Regions from separate parts of the Paenibacillus sp. SAF-068 genome, predicted to be linked through region 2. Evidence: riboswitches for the same ligand, from Rfam matches in the RefSeq annotation. Region 2 holds a riboswitch; the other holds the start of a gene.
The links. A riboswitch is a leader RNA that binds a small molecule or an ion and turns the genes downstream of it on or off. The one in region 2 is predicted to bind FMN.
Positions count from the first base shown of each region.

Region 1: another riboswitch for FMN. It lies ahead of ACTHPG_RS11745 (DMT family transporter); the one in region 2 lies ahead of ribD (bifunctional diaminohydroxyphosphoribosylaminopyrimidine deaminase/5-amino-6-(5-phosphoribosylamino)uracil reductase RibD).

Region 1 covers NZ_JBQCJX010000001.1:2,733,143-2,736,560, reverse strand. The annotation lists gene ACTHPG_RS11750 (amidase) at 1-557, opposite strand, end outside; gene ACTHPG_RS11745 (DMT family transporter) at 755-1,735, opposite strand; FMN riboswitch at 1,880-2,035, opposite strand; gene ACTHPG_RS11740 (DinB family protein) at 2,119-2,619, opposite strand; gene ACTHPG_RS11735 (CGNR zinc finger domain-containing protein) at 2,763-3,317, shown strand.
Region 2 covers NZ_JBQCJX010000001.1:3,188,190-3,191,607, reverse strand. The annotation lists gene ACTHPG_RS13850 (hypothetical protein) at 1-838, shown strand, start outside; FMN riboswitch at 1,003-1,169, shown strand; gene ribD (bifunctional diaminohydroxyphosphoribosylaminopyrimidine deaminase/5-amino-6-(5-phosphoribosylamino)uracil reductase RibD) at 1,494-2,597, shown strand; gene ribE (riboflavin synthase) at 2,624-3,292, shown strand; gene ACTHPG_RS13835 (bifunctional 3,4-dihydroxy-2-butanone-4-phosphate synthase/GTP cyclohydrolase II) at 3,325-3,418, shown strand, end outside.

The DNA.
Region 1 (3,418 bases), 460 kb from region 2:
AACCCGCTAAAGGAAGCCGGAATACGAATCGAGCCGCCTCCGTCACTAGCTCCAGCGAGAGGAACAATACCCGAAGCAACAGCCGCAGCGGCACCACCGCTTGATCCGCCTGGCGAGTGATTGATATTCCAGGGGTTGCGACTTGGACCATGGAGGCGAGGCTCGGTGATATTTTTCAATCCAAACTCGGGCGTATTCGTATGTCCCATGATGATAAAACCCGCATCCCGGAGTCGAGTGACAAAATTGGAATTGCGTATTGCCCGATGCTCGCTGAACAGACGGGAGCCTGAAGTGAGAAATTCACCTTCCAAGGATTGCGAAATATCTTTCAGGAGCAGGGGCACACCGGCAAAAGGTTGTTCTCCAGGGCGAACCAAGGTTGCTTCCTCCCGTGCGCGATTTTCATATGTACGAATAACCGCATTAAGTTGCGGATTCACTTCTTCAAGGCGTGCAAATGCCGCTTCCAGTAATTCAACCGGGGAAACTTCCCGGGAGCGAACCAGTTCAGCCAAACCTACGGCGTCGTAGGAGGTATATGAGAATGAAGACATGAATGATCGTTCCTCTCTGAGTATAATTCTTCTGTTTATTCCATATGTCATCGTACCACCGGATTAGGCAAAAGACAAAACAGATCAATGAATATCGAGTAATGGAAGTGAAAAAACCACTGCTCATCTAATTTGATGTGCAATGGTTTTATTTTTATATTGAATTATTGCTTTATACGTGATGGTCAAATATATTCTTACTCTGTTCGCAGTTTAGGTGCCGCATCGGCCGCAGTGGATGATCTTTCTTGCTGTTTGGAAATGGCAAAGAGGGCAACCCAGATTAAGATGAAACCGAGCAGCTGCTCCCATGTAATCAGCGTACGGAAAGCAATCCAGTTCACCAACACACCTGCCATCGGGAAGCTCAGTTCCGCGAGTGTTGCAACAGACGCTTTGGTTGAGGATAGACCTTTGTAGTACAACAGAAGACTTAGCAGACCTGGTAACAACGCCTGACCGAGAATGTTGAGGATGACAGCAGCCTGTTCTCCAGTTCCGGATGGGAGTGTCCATGCCGCACCTTCATTCCATGTCATAAAGATCAGGAGTGGAAGCGCAACGACGAAGCGAAGGGAGGTGACCGTTTCGTAACGCGCCTGTCCCAGCATCAATCGTCCCATAACGGTTGAACCTCCCCATAAGGCAGCAGCCCCAAGAGATAACAAGCTTCCAGCATGAATCCAGTTGTCCCAGTTACCCAGCGGCAATGTAAAGCCGAATGTAAGCAGGTACGTACCTAATAAGGCAATGAAGAACAGTCCGCCGAAGCGACGTGGCAACGTTTCTTTCAGTAACAGCTTAGCCAGTACGATCGCGAAGAGGGGTTGCATTTTTTGCAATAAAAGCACCGTATTCGGATCGTTATGTGTAAGTGCCATGGTGAACAATACTGTTGCGAGTGCTGATCCTCCCCATGAGATAAAGATCACCGCAATCCAGTGGCGAGCACGCAGATTTTTCAGATCAGCCCGGAATTTCCACAGCACGGGAATGGCGATCAGACTCACGATGATATGTTCCACCAGTACAATCTGTGTGGATGTCATCGTATTTAGCAAAATAATGCGGAAGAGTGGATCAACACCCCATAAGGCGGCGCCGAGAACAACAAGCCAGAATCCGGTATTACTTCGTTCCTTGCGATAAACAGGTGATGCTGCTGATGTCTTTTCCATATTCAGGACTCCTTCGTCAGAACACGGAATCTTCAGTTGGCAAAATCGACAAAAGCCCCCGTTTCGGTATATACCAAATAAACGGGGGCTCATCCAAGGACATGCGTCAGGAAAGAGGCCTTCCCATGAACGGCATGTCAATGTGTTGATCTTCTCTCATCCGGACTGTACCGTCGGCCTTGGATTCACACCAAGTCAGTCGCTAGATGTCCTTCGTAAGAACAAATAATAGCGAGTCGCGGGCTGGTTCCGAAGAACATCACCGCCGGTTGGGAATTGCACCCTACCCCGAAGATCCTATTCAATTATATAGTGGGTTGAACAAGCTGTAACATTAATAAGTTCATCTTATTCCTGTAAGCGCTAGCAGTTCAAGCATTTTTTTAGAAAATGATATTCCAGCTTCCTTGCTGTCTGCGAAGCAGTACGATCTGTCCTGCGTGATAGGCATCGTGAAGTATCCAGCGGGCAAGTTGGTCTGCCCATTTCGATTCGGAGTCCATATATGCGGCTTCAAGATCTGACTCTTGAAGTGCAGCCAATTGATCTCGTAACTGTTGCGCTAATCGAGTTGTACCCTGTAGCAGTGTATTCCATCCGGCTGTGTCCGTTGCATCTCCAGGATTGCCAAACGTGTATTCATTGGAGTCTACAGCGGGAAGGGTAGGCTCTTTACCCTGCATGCGAGATAATAAGCGATGATTGTAATAATACATATGGTTAACCAACTGCCAGATGCTTAATCCACCTGAGGGTGGAATCCAGGCTGCTTGTTCTGCGGTAAGACCCTCCAACGATTTGGATAAAGGTACAATCCAATTACATTGATCCCAAGTATCATCCTTTTGAATAAGTAACACATCTAGTGCTGTTGTTTGCGTCATTGCCTATTCCTCCTTGCGTAGAATGTAATTTTTGATGTAACTAGCTAAAACTAATCAATGAGGTTACACTTAATATAACACATCAAAGAAGGCGTGTAACCATCTTTATTAAATTAAGATAGTTACACTAAACGGAGGTATATATGGACAGACTTTGGACCGATTTTGTAAACAGCGATTATCATGACTGGCGTGGGGGAGATCGATCGGAGGACAGGCTCGGGAAGGCGAGCTGGCAGCAAGATTTTCTGGATCGATGGCAACTTCACGCTTCTGTTCCTGCATCTCCAGAAGATGAGTTGTCGATGAGAAACTTCAGGAATGAATTGATGGCTCTTGGAGCCCGCTTGTCTTCTGGAGCATCATTAACAAGAATAGAAAAACAATGGTTGAACAGCGTTATGGAGGCAGGGCATGTGAGGAGAAAAGTGGTGACGACTGTTGATCATGAACTGAAAATCCAACTGATTGCTGTAGATGCTCATTGGCATCAGGTCATGGCTGAAGTGGCTGCTGATTTTGCTATGACTTTGGTGGAGGGAGAGAGTAACCGGATTCGGATCTGTGATAATTCGGATTGTCGCTGGATGTTCTATGATGATACTCGAAGCAGAACACAGAAGTATTGTGATGATAAGATGTGTGGCAATCTGATGAAGGTTCGCAGATTTCGAGCGAAACGAAAATCCCAAAATTGATAAATACTAACATTAACTATATAATATATATATACTAGCGAAACAATAGTCAGAAGCAGTACGGATTCGTAAGCAGGATATGATCGTCTTTCAAACCAAAT
Region 2 (3,418 bases):
GCTGGCTGGCGCTCAGGAGCCTCCACTACCCAATGAATTCGACCGATGGGTATTCCGTGCAGTGTTAACGGTGCTTCGCGAATTACCACCCAAAACACGTTACAGCAAGGCAGCAGTAGCACTGAAGAAGGAACGTCTTTTGACTACACAAAAAGAATATGTCTATCGGGACTTACTCGAAACGTTAGCTCTAATTGGCATACTGGATACGCCGGAACATCCCGGAATGATTACGGAATTCACTTCTTACATACAACGTGATCAGCGCCCCAATGTGCGGGTTGAAGTACAGGCGCCTCTGGCGTGGTGGGACTCTTCTATCGGAATCAATGAGAAGAACCTGAACAAAATATTCCATGATTTTGATCTGAGCAATATATCTCTTACGGATAAGCCTGGAGAAATCCCACCTGTAAAGGAAACGATTCTTGGAGCTTTGGAGAAGATGAGAAGTGTCCGCGGAAAAGTACCCAAGGCTTCTCCTGATGCAGGCACCGGGGAGGTACAGGCTGGAGATGTGTATGCTGTTCGGGTCCGGGAGGGCGTATGGGTGACGGTATACTGTCATGAAGTCAAAGACAAGCGCGTCATCGTCGAATATTTGGATGGTGTCTTTCCAGACATGCCGGGAAAAGCCGATTTGCATGGGACGTTTCGACCGAGAGCGAATGGACGCTGGCAATGCTCGGCTATCGCGATCGATTCCACAAGTTGGGTCAGAAGAGTAGCAAGAGGTGTTTCGCTTCCCGGTTCGCCGCTGCCAGAACCCGACCGCTTGCCATTTCACAATGCCAAAGATTTGAAGCATATGGTGCGTTGGTGTTTTCCTGATATGTAGAATGCGGTGATGGATCTGAGAAGGGTGTAAACCAAAATCGTGTCTCTTAGTGAGATGCGGTTTTTGGTGTATCTTAGCTTATTAAAAGTTAGTATGTGACAAAAAGGAACAAAAAACAATTGATTTTTTGGCATTAAAGTGCTAACATCCAATTAATAACGAAAGCAATCCTTCAGGGCAGGGTGCGATTCCCTACCGGCGGTGATGCAGGAAGTGTAAGGACAGATGTCCAGCACTTAATGCAAAGTCCGTGACCTGTCTGCCTGTGGCAGATGGCTGATCTGGTGTAATTCCAGAACCGACAGTATAGTCTGGATGGGAGAAGGAGAGGTGCAGACCCAACAGGTCTGCATTCAGCAGGAGTATTGCTGCACAGTCACGATTTGTGATCTTTTGTACTGTGCAGGGAAGATCCGGTTACGCCGGCAGTTCCATACATATGCCACACAATAGAAGCTCTTTACCTGTAATTGATGTTCATTAAGGTATGTGTCTATTTTCACTTGCCCGAAATGAAGTTTTGAGGCAAAGTGTTGGCGTGCTGTATTCAATTCACTCCTGTTGTTGACATTAGTCTCTCATCATCCCCGTCGAACTTGATTGTTCGATGGGGATTTTTTAATAAACAAGACTTTAAACCGCGGGGTGAACGGATTTGGAAATGATCAATGATGAATTTTATATGGCACTGGCATTGGATATGGCAGAACGAGCACAAGGACAGACGGGAATTAATCCGGTCGTTGGATGTGTAGTTGTGAAAGAAGGACGTATTGTAGGCCTGGGGAGCCATCTAAAACGTGGGACCGGTCATGCGGAGGTGCATGCACTGAACATGGCAGGCAGCGATGCGGAAGGCAGTACGGTATACGTTACACTTGAGCCTTGTAGTCATTATGGCAAGACGCCACCTTGTAGTGAACGCCTGATTCATGAAAAGGTAAAACGTGTTGTGGTATGTTGTGAAGATCCAAATCCGCAAGTATCCGGCAGAGGCATAAGCATGCTTCGTCAACAAGGCATTGAAGTTGAAGTTGGCGTATTGCGTGAGCGTGGAAGACGCATGAATGAAAAATTCATTAAATTTATTACAACAGGTCTCCCTTTTGTGACGCTGAAGACGGCTACGACTTTGGATGGAAAAATCGCCACTCGCAGCGGAGACAGCAAGTGGATCTCCAACGAGCCCGCTCGTGAGATTGTGCATGCTCTCCGTCATCGTCACCAGGGGATTATGGTTGGTGTAGACACGGTGATCGCCGATAATCCGGAGCTTACAACCCGTTTGCAAGTGGAAGGCATTAGTCCGGTGCGTATCGTGGTGGATTCCAAGTTACGTCTGCCTGTAGGTGCCAAAATGGTTAAAGATGGACTTGCTCCGACATGGGTACTGACAACGGACGAAGCCAGCCCTGAAGCTGCTGAGCGTTTGGAAGCATCCGGCGTTGAAATCATTCGCTGTGGTCCCGGACCGCGCGTGGATCTGTTAAACGGACTTAGCAAGTTGGGTGAACGTGAGATTGGTTCGATTTTGCTTGAAGGCGGAGGCACTCTGAATGGAGCCATGCTGGAGGCACGGTTGGTCGACCGACTGCTCATGTTTATCGCTCCGAAGATTGTAGGCGGTTATGATACACCTGGAAGCTTCCGCTTCGAGGGTGTGGAACGTATGAATCAGGCGATTCAACTGAATCAGTTGGAGATCGAACAAGTTGGAGATAATATCAGCATTGGCGGTATTCCGGTGTGGCCTGAATAAATAGATTAAACAAGGGAGGCGGCAGCATGTTTACCGGTTTGGTGGAAGAAGTTGGTCAGATCCGGCGTATTGGTCGGAAAGGCGAAGCGATGGTCCTGAATATCGGAGCTTCCGCCATCATGGATGACCTGAAGATTGGTGATAGTGTAGCAGTGAACGGAGTATGTCTCACTGCGACAACGCTGGAAGGTGGAGGTTTTACCGCCGACGTCATGCCTGAAACCTATCGCCATACCAATCTCAGTCAGCTGCAATCTGGCAGCAAAGTCAATTTGGAGCGAGCCATGCAATCCGGTGGCCGTTTTGGCGGACATATCGTTCAGGGCCATGTCGATGGTACTGGAGTGATTGGCAGTATAACACGTGATCAGAACGCGATTGTGTTTGAGATCAAGCCTGATGATCACCAGTTGTTCAAATACCTGATCCCCAAAGGATCGGTTACACTGGATGGCATTAGCTTGACCGTTGTCCATACAACGGATACCGCATTCACGGTTTCCATTATCCCGCATACCATTGGTGAAACTGTACTAAATGTGAAAAAGACAGGGGATACCATTAATATCGAATGCGATATTTTGGGCAAATATGTGGATCATCTGCTCCAGTATGGGAGAGGACATCGAGAGACTGATGCTGGCAAGCCGCGCAGTATCAGTGAAGATTTTCTCGCCAATCACGGATTTGCATAAATAGAGAACAGAAATAAACTGGAGGTGGGACAATGTCAGAACAATCTATTTTGGACACGATAGAAGCAGCCATATATGATCTCATGCGTGGCAAACCGGTCATTGTTGTGGATGATGAAGATCGGG